DNA from 3 places in the Streptomyces sp. NPDC002935 genome. Region 2 is predicted to be linked to each of the others. Evidence: riboswitches for the same ligand, from Rfam matches in the RefSeq annotation. Region 2 holds a riboswitch; each other region holds the start of a gene.

Region 1 (5,082 bases), on a different contig from region 2:
TCTTCGCCGGTTTCGAGACCACGGTCAATCTCATCGGGAACGGGGTTCACGCCCTCCTCATGCACCCCGAGCAGCGGGCCCGTCTCCAGGCCTCCCTCGCGGCCGGGGAGAGCGGGCTGCTCGAAACGGGCGTCGAGGAACTCCTGCGCTACGACGGACCCGTGGAGCTGGCCACCTGGCGGTTCGCGACCGAGGACGTGCGGATCGGCGGCCAGGACATCGCGGCCGGCGATCCCGTGCTCGTGGTCCTCGCCGCCGCCGACCGCGACCCCGAGCGGTTCGATCAGCCGGACACGCTCGATCTCGCGCGGCGTGACAATCAGCACGTGGGGTATGGCCACGGCATCCACTACTGCCTGGGCGCGCCGCTCGCCCGCCTGGAGGGGCAGACCGCCCTCCGCACCCTCCTCGACCGCCTCCCCGATCTCCAACTCGCAGGAGATTCGGCTGATTTGCGCTGGCGTGGAGGGCTCATTATGCGTGGATTGCGCACGCTTCCTGTGGAGTTCACCCCGGTCAAATAGCCCTTGATCGGTTCATCGGCGACCCTTCGGAACCCCTGTCGAAGGGGTTCTTCCGCATACCGGAAAGAGCGCCCTTCCGGCTACCGGAACATGACGCTCCATCAAATCTGTGATCTTCGCGTGATCGGTAGTGCATCGACTTGTGACAACCGTTCGAGTCCGGCTACGTTCACCCATCAACGCGGCACCTGCGCTTCCTACTTCGCAGGAGTCGCCGAAGTCACCTGCTGTCACGCGAAAGGCTTCCGTATGCTCTCCGGGAACGGCCGTCACCGTCGCCCTCGTCAGGCCCCGGCTCTCATCGTCGCCGCGGGAGTGGCTGGATCGGCCATCGCCATCCCGTTGCTCGCCGCGGCGAGTGCCAGCGCGGCCGACGGAACCACCTGGGATCGGGTGGCGCAGTGCGAGAGTGGCGGCGCGTGGAGCGCCGACAACAACAACGGGTATTACGGCGGGCTTCAGTTGGACCAGGAGACCTGGGAGGCGCACGGCGGTCTCGACTACGCCCCGAGAGCCGACCAGGCCAGTCGCTCGCAGCAGATAGCCGTCGCCGAGAAGGTGCTCGACGACCAGGGCCTCGCGGCCTGGCCGACCTGTGGACCGCTCTCCGGGCTCGGCAAGAGTTCGGGCGGCATCAAGGTCGACACGGGCGTGGCCGACGACTCGTCGAGCGCCGGGAGCGACTCCGGCTCATACACTTCATCCGGTTTGTCGACTTCGCCCAGTTCATCCCCTTCCTCGAACCTGTCCGGTTCGTCCGATTCGGGTGACTCCTCGGGCGCGGCCGACAGCACCGCGAAGCCCCACGCCTCGCAGGGTTCCGGCGGCTCGGACAAGGCGACCGGCAAGGCGGCCGACAAGGCGACCGGCAAGGGTGGCGAGTCGGGCAAGTCCGGACAGAAGGGCGCTTCTTCGGACGCCTCCGACGGTGCGAGCGCCAGTGCCGGCCGGCACCGTGGTGCCGACGCCGAGGAGAGTGTGACCGACGGTCGTGGCGACAGCGCCGCCGGGCGGCACGCTTCGCGCGGCTCGCGCGACGCCATCGACGTCATCGACGACTCGCCCGCCGTGAGCGTCGTGGGCAGTCTCTGGAGTGTTTCCGACGCCCTCGGCCTCGAAGGCGGATGGGGCGAGCTGCCCACCGTGAACGAGGAGGCGGTTGACGCCGGTCCCGGCCTCGTCGTTCCCGGTCGGAGCATCTCTGTTGCTACCGAAACGGTCGAAAAGTAGCGGGAGTTCGCGTCATAGTTCGCTGTGGAATGTCCGGTTTGGTGCGAGTGAGAGATGGGTCTCAGAAGCCCTGATCGTCTTTGATATTCCGCCGATCGACTGCTTACGGTCGTGACCGCTCGCCACAGCGGGCCCCGACGGTCACAACGCCGAATCCTGCCAGCGGCCGTACGGGAACAGTCGTCGCGTCATGCGCCGTAGGCAGGAGCGGGGGACCCAAGGTAAGTGCCGCGTCCGGGAGTTGAGAGACACCCGGAAACGGCTTGGGGTTAAGTCGCGTGTCGGACGTCCTGGAGACGGGACCGACGGCACGCGGCCGGGCAACTCAACCGGCCCGAACCCGACAGCTCACCTCGCAGGCGTCGGTGAGGGGATCACTCCATGCTGTTTTCCAGCAAGGGCAAGCACCGCCGTCCGAACAAGGCCACCCGCGTCGCCACGCTCGCCGGTGTCACCGGTGTCGCCATCGCCGCTCCGCTGATGGCGGCCGGCAGCGCCTCCGCCGCCACCGCTTCCGAGTGGGACGCCGTCGCCCAGTGCGAGGCCGGCGGCAACTGGTCGATCAACACCGGCAACGGCTACTACGGCGGCCTGCAGTTCTCGTCCTCCACCTGGGCCGCGTACGGCGGCACCGCCTACGCCTCCACCGCGGACCAGGCCTCGAAGTCGCAGCAGATCGCCATCGGTGAGAAGGTCCTCGCCGGGCAGGGCAAGGGCGCCTGGCCGACCTGCGGCGTCGGCCTGTCGAGCGCCGCGTACGGCGGTGACACCTCGACCCCGTCGACCCCCTCCAGCTCCTCCTCGAGCGGCTCGCAGAGCAGCACCACCACCCGTACGACGGAGCAGCCCGCCTCCCGTTCCGCGGAGCGCCCGGCCGCCCAGAAGACCGTCACCACCCCGACCGGCAAGAAGGTCAAGAAGGGTGACGGCGAGTACAAGGTCGTCAAGGGTGACACCCTCAGCTCGATCGCCGAGAAGAAGCACGTCAAGGGCGGCTGGCAGAAGCTGTTCAAGCTGAACAAGGGCATCGTCGCCGACGCCGACTTCATCTACCCGGGCCAGCAGCTCCACCTCCGCTGAGCCCGGCCGCACCCCGGCCCGACATGGTCGCCTTCGGCGGAGGGCGACCGCATGACCGGCCGGGCGCAGCCCCGCCCCAGCTGAACAGCAGCTCCCTCGCAGGTCGGGCCTTTGCGCCGAAGGCCTGGTGAGGGCCCCCGTCCCCACGGGCTCCCCGCTCCGGTGCTTGTTCCCCCGCATGCACCGGAGCGGGGTTTTTCATTTCTTTTTTTGTTCCGTTCAGGAACAATATGTACTCTCACTTCTGCTCAAGGGGTGGTCGATCGGCTGGCCGATCCCCTCGGGCCGGATAGGCTCATCCCGCGGGGCTGCCAAGCCCCGCATACCCGCGTCACATCCCAGAAGGAGATGCTCGTGCCGTCCATCGACGTCGTCGTAGCCCGGGAAATCCTGGACTCCCGAGGCAACCCCACGGTCGAGGTCGAGGTCGGCCTCGACGACGGCAGCACGGGTCGTGCCGCCGTTCCGTCCGGCGCTTCCACCGGAGCCTTCGAGGCCATCGAGCTCCGCGACGGTGACCCGAACCGCTACCAGGGCAAGGGTGTCGAGAAGGCCGTCCTCGCCGTCATCGAGCAGATCGGCCCGGAGCTCGTCGGTTACGACGCCACCGAGCAGCGCCTGATCGACCAGGCGATGTTCGACCTGGACGCCACCGACAACAAGGGCTCGCTCGGCGCCAACGCCATCCTCGGCGTCTCGCTCGCCGTCGCGCACGCCGCTTCCGAGGCGTCCGACCTGCCGCTCTTCCGCTACCTGGGCGGCCCGAACGCGCACCTGCTGCCCGTTCCGATGATGAACATCCTGAACGGCGGGTCGCACGCCGACTCGAACGTGGACATCCAGGAGTTCATGATCGCCCCGATCGGCGCGGAGTCCTTCTCCGAGGCCCTGCGCTGGGGCACCGAGGTCTACCACACCCTCAAGTCCGTCCTGAAGTCCAAGGGCCTGTCCACCGGCCTCGGCGACGAGGGCGGCTTCGCCCCGAACCTGGACTCCAACCGTGCCGCGCTCGACCTCATCCTCGAGGCCATCAAGCAGGCCGGTTACGTCCCCGGCGAGCAGGTCGCGCTCGCTCTCGACGTCGCCGCGTCCGAGTTCTACAAGGACGGCAAGTACGAGTTCGAGGGCAAGTCCCGCTCGGCCGCCGAGATGACCGAGTACTACGAGGAGCTCGTGGCGGCCTACCCGCTCGTCTCCATCGAGGACCCGCTCTTCGAGGACGACTGGGCCGGCTGGAAGGTCCTCACCGACCGCCTCGGCGACAAGGTCCAGATCGTCGGCGACGACCTGTTCGTCACCAACCCGGAGCGCCTGGCCCGCGGCATCGAGGAGGGCACCGCCAACGCGCTGCTCGTCAAGGTCAACCAGATCGGTTCGCTGACCGAGACCCTGGACGCCGTCGAGCTCGCGCAGCGCAGCGGTTACAAGTGCATGATGTCCCACCGCTCCGGCGAGACCGAGGACGTCACCATCGCCGACCTGGCCGTCGCCACCAACTGCGGCCAGATCAAGACCGGCGCCCCGGCCCGCTCCGAGCGCGTCGCCAAGTACAACCAGCTGCTGCGCATCGAGGAGATCCTCGACGACGCCGCGGTGTACGCCGGCCGCTCGGCGTTCCCCCGCTTCAAGGACTGAGCCTCCGGCTGAGGACTGAGCCTCCGGCTCAGGAAGCGTCGTCCGTACGTCCCCGTACTCGGTCCCGTACCGTGTGCGGGGACGTACGCACGTGACGGGCTAGTACTGACGGGCCAGTACTGGGGAGGCGGGACTCATGGCCGTGAAGGACCGGGACCGGTTCTCCACATCGACCAGGCTGAAGCTGCTCGGCGAGCAGACGGCGGCCCGGGTCTACCGCTCCCAGACCAAACGGCAGGCCCGCCGCTCCCGGCTGACCGGCCGGGCCGCGCTGCTAGCCCTCGTCCTGTGCTCCCTGATCGTCGCGCTCGCGTACCCGATGCGGCAGTACGTCTCCCAGCGCGCCGAGGTCGCCGACCTGGAGCGGCAGCGGGAGCAGGCCCGGCAGCGGGTCGAGCAGCTGCGCGACCTCAAGGCACGCTGGCAGGACGACGCGTACGCCGAGCAGCAGATCCGGCAGCGGCTGCACTATGTGATGCCGGGCGAGACCGGCTTCGTCGTGATCGACCCGGACGCGGCGAAGCAGGCCCGCGCCGACCACGGCACCACCGACCGCCCCTGGTACACCAACGTCTGGGACGGCGTGGACAAGTCCGACGCCGCCGACCAGTGA
Region 2 (5,082 bases):
TGTGGGTGACGGTGCCCGGGGGAGAACCTGGGCCGTACGCGAACGCCGTCATCAAGGAGTGCCGCGTGGCCGATGTCGTCTTCACAGCGGATTTCGCCTCGACTCGTCAATGGGTCGCGGGCCACTCCTGGGCCTATCCCGACGGCGGTCCGGTCAATCCGGACGACGACAAGCTCGACCATCTGGTGGCCGACCCCGCCTACTGCCGCACAGGTGTCTTCCGGGCCACCCGGCGACCGGACGGCGACTGGAACGCGGGCCTTCTCACCACCGAGGGCAGCGCGGACGCGTTCATGGTCCGCACGGGTGATGTGCTGGAGGCGAGGGTCAGGCTGCCCACGGTGACCGGCGCCTGGCCGGCCATCTGGACGTGGCGGGACGGCGGTCAGGAGATCGACGTCTTCGAATACCACCCGGACAACCCCGATCTGCTGGAACTCTCCAACCATGTCCGGGGCACCCACCGCTACTACCGGGACGAGACCGTCCAGCCGGGTGCCTGGGTCGACCTGGTGGTCGAGTTCGGCGCCCACCATGTCGTGTGGTGGGTGAACGGAACCCGCGCCTTCGCCGACCGGCGTGGAGTGGGCAGGGCCTGGCAGGCGTATCTCATCGTCAACCTGTCCGTGTGCGCCGGGCGTTACCACCCGCCGCCGCCCCCCGAGGTCTCGGCGATGGAGTTCGAGGTGGCCCATCTGCTCGTCCGCAGGCCCCAGTTCGACGGGCCGTTCCCTGTGGTGGATGACGTCGGTCTTCCTGCCTGACGTCGGCCCGAGTTCGGCAACCGGCATCCGGCTTGCGGCCGCGCGTCCGGCCCTCCGGCTGGAGCGGGCGACTGTGCACACGTCGCGCACGGCAAGCGGGAATCGGGCCGTGGCAGGTGCATCCGTCGCTGCCTTCGGCGCGGAAGCACGGCATCACAAGCGACGATGCGCCCGTGCACGTCGCGCCGACGGGGTACCGAGGGCCATGACGAAACCGCAGCCGGAGTGGGACGCCCGCGAGGCCGCGTACGTCAGTCACGTCGGCAACTGCCGCACATGCCAACGGGAGTCGGGCCGTTGCGCGCGGGCCGAACGCCTGTGGCGCCTCTACCAGGAGTGGCGCAACGGCCACCCCGCTTGGCCCGAGGACGCCGAGTGAGTGGTGCGGGGTTCGTCCGCCGTACCACTCGGATCTCTGCCGTCCGGCGCCGGGCGCGTCCCGGGCGTCGTCGCGGCCGCCGTGCGGCGACTCCGCGCCGCCCGCCTCCGGCCGGTCCGGACAGGGCCCGATGCGCACAGCCGCCGCTCTCTTGCCGGCGGCTTCGGGACGTGGGAGGCGTTACCAAGCCGTCGCCTCTTCGGCTACGGATATCCAGTGGCCGGTGGGACGATTTCTCCTCGGTCCAGTGCGAGGCGTGGAGAAGCGCCGTGAGGGTGGAGAGGTGCCATGCGAGGCTCTGCGCGGATGTCCGCCGATGGTCTGTCCCGGCCCGAGGTGACCGGCGCGCCCGTGGCGCTGGTTCCGCGTCGCGTCACGGGTCCGGCTTCGGGTCCCACGCGTGCTGCCGTACTGATCCTGCACGGTGGCAGGGAGGACAGCAGGGCCCCGTCCCGCCCGTGGCATGTCGCACGCGTGCGCATGCGGCCCTTCGTGCGCGCCGTGACGCGGGCCCTGCCGGACGAGGACGTGTTCGTCGGACAGGTGCGCTACCGCCACAGAGGGTGGAACGGCGTGGACGCCGACCCTGTCGCCGATGTCCGGCAGGCGCTCGCCGACCTCGCCGACCTGGTGGGGGAGGTGCCGGTGGTGCTCGTGGGCCACTCGATGGGCGGCCGCGCCGCCCTGTGCGCCGCGGCCGCGCCGCAGGTCCGGGCCGTGGTGGCCCTCGCGCCCTGGTGCCCGGAGGGTGAGCCGGTGGCCCACCTCCGGGACAAGCGCGTGATCGTGCTGCACGGCGACCGGGACCGGGTCACCGATCCCGAGGCGTCGTTCGCCCTCGTCCGGCGGGCCGGAGAGGCGGGTTCCTCCGCGAGCGCCGTACGCGTCGAGGGCGGTGACCACGCGATGCTCCGGCGCGCGCGGACCTGGCATCGGGCCACGGGTAGCACGGTCGCCGACCTGGTGACCCGGGTCGACGGTGGGCTCGGACCGCTCTCCGCCGAGGGGCCGGGCAGCGAACCCGGCGTTCTCTAGCGGTGATCCGAACGACACTCCTAGAGGCCGGTCGAGTCCAGCCGGTCGTCGGGGTCCGGGCTGGGGGAGAAGGGGCGCCGGGGGCCGGCCGCGAGTCGTGCGGCGGAGGCGGGAAGCGGGGCGCCGGTCGACGGATCCCAGTTGAGGATCCACTCGAAGTCGCGTTGCAGCCGACGGGCCTCGCTCCGGACGAGCGTCGGTATGTCGCCGCGTTCGGAGATCAGTTGGGCATAGATCGGCGCATCGTGCACGTGGGGATCCTCGACTCGCTCTCGTGGTCTGACGTGCCTCGAAGGTAAGGCCGGGACGTGGTCGCAGAGGTCATCCGGCCAGCTCGGCCAGAACCGGTCACCGTATGACCATCGGGCGCCGTCGATGTCGAACGAGATGTCAGGGAACGCCAGTTCTGTGCGCACTTCCGACAGGCCCGAGGCAGTGGGTCACGGGAGCGGCAGGCCGGGGCAGTCTGGACCAGGCGAGCGGGAACGGGAGGCGAGTCCCGATCGCCTCAACGAGGGCGCTCCGGCGCCGTTCTGAGCACGGCGTGTGTCCTCGTCGTCGCCCTGTGCGGCGATGCGATGAAGGTCACGAAAATGTATCGGACATCTGGGACGTGGATCTTCACATGGGGTGCACAACATGGCTAAGTTGGCGACCAGGCCGCCCGACTCCCTCCGGCGAAGCTCGCCGGGCGGTGCGGCCTCCGCCGAGTCCGGCCTGTCCCCGTGGCAGCTGGAGCCGGGGACCCACCGAACTTGGGGTGAATCGGCCCAACCGCCTTACGGGGCAAGGGCCGTAGGGCATACCTTCCGGAATCGTCCGCCCGAACCCGACAGCTAACCCGGTAGGCGGATGACGGAAGGAGTACCTCTTTCATGGCGCCGGAACGCACCCCGCCCAGCGGCGAAGAAGTCCGCCGACGGCTCTCGTCGCTCTACGACCAGGCGGAGAACGCCACCGGCAACTTCAACGCGACCCGCGCCCTGGCGAACGTCTCCCGCAAGCCCGCCCGGCAGACCGTCGGTGAAGGGCGCGGGGAAGCCGATCCCGCCCAGGCGGACCTGATGCGGCAGTGGTTCGACGGGGCGCGCTCCCGGCTCGGGCCCTCGGTCCCGGCCGTACTGCCGGCCGACAGACAGCCGGCCGCCCGCCCGACGGAGGGTGCGAGACCCCCGAAGGAGCGTCCGGCGGAGCTCCCGGCGGCGCGTCAGCTGGAGCAATCCTCCCGCCCTGTGGCCGAGTTGACCGCGGCACCGGTACGAGAGCTGACGGCGGGGCCCGTTCCGGAGCTGACCGCGCGCCCCGTCCTGGAGCTGACCGCGGGTCCGGTGGCGGAGCTGACGGCCGGGCCTGCCCCGGTGGCACCGGGACCCGGGACGCCTGTCCGCGCGGCGCTCCCGGAGGGGTCCGCTCCGGCCGCCGCGTCGCAGAGGTCCCCGCTGCAACTCAAGAAGGACAGCGCCCGGCGCAAGCTGGCCGCCGCACAGGAGCTGCTGTCGCGGCACAACGCGCGGCAGAGCATGCCGGTCGTCCAGATGCCGGTCGTCCAGGCCCCGGCGATCGAGTACCGGCCGGTGGAGGAGCCCCGGCTCACCTCGTTCGAGTCGGTGCCCCTGCCTCCTTGGTATGAGTCGGCGCCCTTGCCTGCCTCGTTCGAACCGGTCTCCCTGCCCCCGGTGTTCGAGTCGGCGCCCTTGCCCACCTCGTTCGAACCGGCGCCCCTGCCTCCCGCGTTCGAGGCGGCGCCCCTTGCCGCGTCCTTCGAACCGGTACCGCTGCCCGTGGACACGGCGTGGCGGCAGCCGTGGCCGGCGGGAAGCGACCAGTCGTGGCCGGCGGGAAGCGACCAGTCGTGGTCCGCGGCCCCCGGGCCGGTCGACCCCAACCCGGGGTTCAGCATCGACAGCCTGGTCGGCGCGGGTGCCCCACCGGTCGTCGGATACGACACCAGGGCCGCGGAGGCGGTCGCCTTCGCCCGCGCCCAGGTCGGCAGGCCGTGCGTGTGGGGCGCGTCCGGACCCGGCTCGTACGACCCCTCGGGCCTGACCCAGGCGGCCTGGAAGAGTGCCGGGGTCCTGCTCCCCCGCGCCACGTACGACCAGGCGCAGGTCGGCCCGGCGATCGCCCTCACCGGCATCCAACCGGGTGACCTCGTCTTCTTCCACAGCAATGTGAGCCATGTCGGGCTCTACATCGGTGACGGCATGATGGTCCATGCCCCGAGTCCCGGAGCCCGTATCGCCGAGGAGTCGATCCACACCGTCGGGCAGGCGGCGATCCACAGCGTCGTACGCCCGACCTGACACCCGGCCCGGGCGTCCGGGGGAGCGCGGCCGTCCGGGGAACGTCGTGGCGGCGCTCCGTCAGAATTCCCGGTCGATCCCCGTGACGGCGGCCGGTCCCAGGGGTGCGTCGTCCTCGGAGAAGCCGCTGTCGCGGAGCGCGCCGGAGACGAGCCGGACGGCCTCCGCCTCGGCGCTTCTCCGGTCCGCCGCCTCGACTTCGAGCCGGACCGAGAACGTGTTGTTCTCGTCGACGGTCAGCAGGCTCAGCTCCTCGCTCTCGCCCAGGTCCGTGTTCTGCGGGTCCTGAGGGCGAAGCCTGCGCTCCACGTCGGCACGGGAGGCGTCCGAGAGGCCGTGGAGGAACGTCCCGGGAACGGTGATGACGTAGGTGGTCACAGGAACTCCTTGCGTGGGTGCCCCGCGGGCCTGAAGTGCGGTCGGCTGTGTGATCGCCCGTGTACCCCGCATTGTGCCGGGCACCCGGAGCTTCTTCGCGTCGGGGCGGCGCCCGCGTGGTGATCGGGTGGCGATACGGCCGCCCCATGGCTGATGCCCGGATGACCACCGCCTTGTATCTCGTGCTCGGCATCATCGACGAGCGGGGCGAGCAGTGCGACCG
Region 3 (5,082 bases), on a different contig from region 2:
CGAGTCCATGGAGAACCAGCGCGACGTCGTCAAGAACGAGCGCCGGCAGCGCTACGACAACGTCCCGTACGGCACCGCGTTCGAGAAGCTCACCGCGCTCTCGTATCCCGAGGGCCACCCGTACCACCACACCCCGATCGGGTCGATGGCGGACCTGGACGCGGCCACCCTGGAGGACGCCCGCGCCTTCTTCCGCACCTACTACGCGCCCAACAACGCGGTTCTGTCGGTCGTCGGCGACATCGACCCGGAGCAGACGCTCGCCTGGGTCGAGAAGTACTTCGGCTCCATCGAGGGGAACGACGACAAGCCCGCCCCGCGTGACGGATCGCTGCCCGACACCATCGGCGAGCAGCTGCGCGAGGTCGTCGAGGAAGAGGTCCCGGCGCGCGCCCTGATGGCCGCCTACCGGCTCCCGGAGGACGGCACGCGCGCGTGCGACGCGGCCGACCTCGCGCTCACCGTCCTCGGCGGCGGCGAGTCCTCCCGGCTCTACAACCGGCTCGTACGCCGTGACCGCACCGCTGTCGCGGCCGGGTTCGGCCTGCTGCGTCTCGCCGGAGCACCCTCCCTGGGGTGGCTGGACGTGAAGACGTCCGGAGACGTCGAGGTCCCGGTCATCGAGGCCGCCGTCGACGAGGAGCTCGCCCGGTTCGCCGAGGAGGGCCCCACGGCCGAGGAAATGGAGCGCGCGCAGGCCCAGTTGGAGCGCGAGTGGCTGGACCGGCTCGGCACCGTCGCGGGCCGTGCCGACGAACTGTGCCGGTACGCCGTCCTGTTCGGCGACCCGCAGCTCGCCCTGACCGCCGTGCAGCGCGTCCTCGACGTCACGGCGGAAGAGGTCCAGGAGGCCGCCAAGGCCCGCCTGCGCCCCGACAACCGCGCGGTGCTCGTCTACGAGCCGACCGCCGCCGAAGCCACCGACGCCGCTGACGACACCGACGAGGAGGCGGCGAAGTGACCGAGCTCGCCACCATGGACTTCCACCCGCAGCCGCAGGCCGGCAGCCCCAAGCCGTGGGCCTTTCCCGCCCCCGAGCGCGGCACCCTGGACAACGGTCTGACCGTGCTGCGCTGCCATCGCCCGGGCCAGCAGGTCGTCGCCGTCGAGGTGATCCTCGCCGCGCCCCTGGACGCCGAGCCCGCGGGCCTGGACGGCATCGCCACGATCATGTCGCGCGCCTTCTCCGAGGGCACCGACAAGCACTCGGCCGAGGACTTCGCCGCCGAGCTGGAGCGCTGCGGCGCCACGCTCGACGCGCACGCCGACCACCCCGGCGTACGCCTGTCCCTCGAAGTGCCCGTCTCGCGTCTGGCCAAGGCGCTCGGCCTGCTCAGCGACGCCCTGCGGGCACCCGCGTTCGCGGACAGCGAGGTCGAGCGGCTGGTGCGCAACCGGCTGGACGAGATCCCTCACGAGACGGCCAACCCGGCCCGTCGTGCCGCCAAGGAGCTCTCCAAGGAGCTGTTCCCGGCGAGCGCGCGCATGTCACGCCCGCGTCAGGGCACCGAGGAGACCGTCCAGAAGATCGATTCCGCGGCCGTACGCGCCTTCTACGAGAAGTACGTACGCCCCGCGACGTCCACCGCTGTTGTCGTGGGCGACCTGACCGGTGTCGACCTCGACGAGCTGCTCGGCGAGACGCTCGGCTCCTGGACCGGTTCGTCCGCCGAGCCGCGTCCCGTGCCGCCCGTGAACGCCGACGACACCGGCCGCGTGATCATCGTCGACCGCCCCGGCGCCGTCCAGACGCAGCTGCTCATCGGCCGTGTCGGCGCCGACCGGCACGACCGTGTGTGGCCCGCCCAGGTGCTCGGCACCTACTGCCTCGGCGGCACCCTCACCTCGCGCCTCGACCGCGTCCTGCGCGAGGAGAAGGGCTACACCTACGGTGTGCGGGCGTTCGGCCAGGTCCTGCGCGCCGCGCCGGACGGTACGGGCGTCGCGATGCTCGCCATCAGCGGCTCCGTGGACACCCCGAACACCGGTCCCGCGCTCGACGACCTCTGGAAGGTGCTGCGCACCCTCGCGGCCGAGGGGCTGACCGACGCGGAGCGCGATGTCGCCGTGCAGAACCTGGTGGGCGTGGCGCCCCTCAAGTTCGAGACGGCGGCGGCCGTCGCGAGCACGCTCGCGGACCAGGTCGAGCAGTACCTGCCGGACGACTACCAGGCGACGCTCTATCAGCAACTGGCCGCCACGGGCACGGTGGAGGCCACCGCGGCCGCCGTGAGCGCCTTCCCGATGGACCGTCTGGTGACCGTCCTGGTGGGCGACGCCGCGCAGATCGAGGAGCCCGTCAAGGCTCTCGGAATCGGTGAAGTCAGCGTGGTGGCCGCGGAGTAGAGCCCACGCGACCGAAGAGGGCCCTGGTGACTGAAGAGTCACCAGGGCCCTCTTGTGCCCGGGCATCGTTCCCAAGATGTCCGGATTGGTACGGAGGTTGCCTGTCTGCCCTGTGGGATGCGCTACAAAAACCGTGATCCGTTTGTTGTTCGAAAGAAACCCCGACTAGCTTCGTTCCGACTGTTCGTCAGGCACTGCGCCGCGCCCGCGGCACCGGACAGCCATCGCCGAGTCCCCCTTTGGCGCGAGCCAGGGGAGCCGGGGACCCACGTAGTCCCTGGGGTGAATCGGACACCCTCCCCGGAGGGGGTCCGTAGGAGACCTTCCTGCTCCGAACCCGTCAGCTAACCCGGTAGGCGAGAGGGAAGGAAAGGATCAGCCCCTACATGGCGTTCACCTGTGGCACCGGGAAGCACCGTCGTCCGACCCGAGTGCACAGCACCACCACGAGCGCCGTCGGCGTCGCGGCCCTCACCACCACCGGTGTCATCGGCACCCTGGCCGCCCCCGCGTTCGCCGCGGAATCCTCCGTCGAGCAGACCGGGCTGACCCAGGCCGTCACCATCGGCGACTCGGTCGCCGACCAGATCGACGCCCAGGCCTTCGCGCAGCAGCGCGCCGCCGCCGAGGCCGCCGCGCGGAAGCAGGCCGAGCAGGTCGCGCGCAAGCAGGCCGCCGAGCAGGCCGCGAAGTCCCGCGAGATCAAGGAGCGCGCCGCCCGCGAGGCCGAGCGCAAGCTCCTGAACACCTTCGTCATGCCGATCACCGGTTCGTACGTCTCCACCGGCTACCAGGCCAGCAGCAGCCTCTGGTCCTCCGGCAGCCACACCGGCGTCGACTTCCACGCCGCGTACGGCACCTCGGTGCACTCCGTCGGCTCCGGAACGGTCGTCACGGCCGGCTGGGGCGGCGCCTACGGCAATCAAGTCGTGATCAAGATGCACGACGGCACGTACACCATGTACGGCCACCTCTCGTCCATCGGTGTGTCCGTGGGTCAGACGGTCACTCCGGGGCAGCAGATCGCGCTCTCCGGGGACACCGGCAACACCACCGGACCGCACCTTCACTTCGAGGCCCGTACGACCGCCGAGTACGGCTCGGACATGGACCCCGTCGCGTACCTGCGCTCGCACGGCGTCAACGTCTGACGACCTCTTCGCCGCTTCTCCACCGCTTTCGATGCCCCGGCTCACCGAGCCGGGGCATCATCGTTTCCGGAGGCCGTCTGTCCAAAAAATATCCATGGATTCAGGCCTGCCATCGGAAATTCCGGCTCCCTGCAATAGAGTCACTGAACAAGCGTCAATCGATGGCGTTTCGCGGGGATTAAAGCGGAGGTCGGGCATGCGTATTCCGGCGCACTCGGTATGCACGGCGATCCGTGACGACATCGTCGCGGGTGTCTACGAGCGTGGCGGCCGGCTCACCGAGGAACTGCTCGCGCGGCGCTACGGCGTCTCGCGCGTCCCCGTGCGCGAGGCCCTGCGCACGCTGGAGGCCGAGGGCTTCGTGGTCACCCGCCGGCACGCGGGCGCGTGCGTCGCGGAACCCACCGAGCAGGAGGCCGCGGACCTCCTTGAGATGCGCATGCTGCTGGAACCGCTGGGAGCCTCCAGGGCCGCCCAGCGCCGCACGGAGGCTCACCTGAAGGTGCTCCGAGGCCTGGTCAGGTTGGGGCAGGAGCGCTCCAGGAGAGGCCACAGCGAGGATCTGCGCTCACTGGGCGGCTGGTTCCACGAGACGCTCGCACAGGCATCCGGAAGCCCCGCACTGAGCTCCACGCTCGCCCAGCTGCGGCACAAGATCGCCTGGATGTACTCGGTGGAGGCGCCGGCCAACCCCGCGGAGTCCTGGGCGGAGCACGGCGGCATCGTGGACGCGGTCGCCCGCGGCGACAGCGAGCGGGCCCGCGCGATCACGGCCCTGCACACCGAGCGGGCGATGGGCGCGCACCGGCTCCGATTTCCCGGCGGCGGCGATCGTCCGGAACGTGTGAGGACTTCGCAACATCCCGTAAACATGACGGGCCCGCGTCATTAACACGGGCGCCGTATACAAAGAGGGATATTAGGCAGGGGTCTATTTCTCATGCCCTTTTATTCGCGTGCCAGGAATTCAGGCGCGCGCTATTTCTGTGTCCGCGCAGCGAGAGGCGCGCGGGTCGCGCGGGAATTCCTGAGCGGGGTACGGAAAACGGCTGAGCCGCACCGCCCGGGGGAGGGGCGGTGCGGCTCAGCCGCGTGTGTCCTGGGCGCCTTGTGGGCTCAGACGGTCTCGGGGAGCTCGTCGAGCCCCTCGGCGACCAGCTTCGCCAGACGGTCGAGGGCGATGTCCGCGCTCTCGGCGTCCGACGCGAGGACGATCTCCTCGCCGCCCTGGGCGCCCAGGCCGAGGACCGCGAGCATGGAGGCCGCGTTGACGGGGTTGCCGTCGGCCTTGGCGATCGTCACGGGGATGCCGGAGGCCGTGGCGGCCCGGACGAAGATGGAGGCGGGCCGGGCGTGGAGGCCCTCGGTCCAGCCGACGTTGACGCGGCGCTCAGCCATGTGATGCTGCCCTTCAGGTGTTCAGGGTTGTCTAGACCAGTGTTCCATATCGTGAGGCATGCCCGGACGGCCCCTCGTTCCGTCCGCCGCGACGCCGGTCCGCGGCCCCGGCGCGACGTCCGTCCTCCACAGACTGCCTCGCGCCGTTGTCGTACGCGAGCCGTACTCTGGGCCCCATGCAGACCTC

What was found. Region 2 has a riboswitch for cyclic di-AMP ahead of ABZX90_RS17740 (NlpC/P60 family protein). Riboswitches for the same ligand answer to the same signal wherever they lie in the genome.
Region 1: linked by a shared signal. The riboswitch ahead of ABZX90_RS15205 (transglycosylase family protein) and the one ahead of ABZX90_RS17740 (NlpC/P60 family protein) in region 2 are both predicted to bind cyclic di-AMP.
Region 3: linked by a shared signal. The riboswitch ahead of ABZX90_RS00515 (M23 family metallopeptidase) and the one ahead of ABZX90_RS17740 (NlpC/P60 family protein) in region 2 are both predicted to bind cyclic di-AMP.

Annotation. Positions count from the first base shown of each region.
Region 1 is NZ_JBEXNW010000009.1:271,515-276,596, forward strand. It holds gene ABZX90_RS15195 (cytochrome P450) at 1-524, shown strand, start outside; gene ABZX90_RS15200 (transglycosylase family protein) at 615-1,754, shown strand; cyclic di-AMP (ydaO/yuaA leader) riboswitch at 1,938-2,131, shown strand; gene ABZX90_RS15205 (transglycosylase family protein) at 2,136-2,834, shown strand; gene eno (phosphopyruvate hydratase) at 3,183-4,469, shown strand; gene ABZX90_RS15215 (septum formation initiator family protein) at 4,606-5,082, shown strand.
Region 2 is NZ_JBEXNW010000011.1:236,646-241,727, reverse strand. It holds gene ABZX90_RS17760 (beta-glucanase) at 66-764, shown strand; gene ABZX90_RS17755 (hypothetical protein) at 970-1,143, shown strand; gene ABZX90_RS17750 (alpha/beta fold hydrolase) at 1,432-2,178, shown strand; gene ABZX90_RS17745 (hypothetical protein) at 2,199-2,429, opposite strand; cyclic di-AMP (ydaO/yuaA leader) riboswitch at 2,873-3,045, shown strand; gene ABZX90_RS17740 (NlpC/P60 family protein) at 3,054-4,481, shown strand; gene ABZX90_RS17735 (hypothetical protein) at 4,542-4,859, opposite strand; gene ABZX90_RS17730 (hypothetical protein) at 5,006-5,082, shown strand, end outside.
Region 3 is NZ_JBEXNW010000001.1:128,329-133,410, forward strand. It holds gene ABZX90_RS00505 (pitrilysin family protein) at 1-961, shown strand, start outside; gene ABZX90_RS00510 (pitrilysin family protein) at 958-2,346, shown strand; cyclic di-AMP (ydaO/yuaA leader) riboswitch at 2,562-2,720, shown strand; gene ABZX90_RS00515 (M23 family metallopeptidase) at 2,733-3,497, shown strand; gene ABZX90_RS00520 (GntR family transcriptional regulator) at 3,694-4,389, shown strand; gene ABZX90_RS00525 (HPr family phosphocarrier protein) at 4,614-4,895, opposite strand; gene ABZX90_RS00530 (GNAT family N-acetyltransferase) at 5,072-5,082, shown strand, end outside.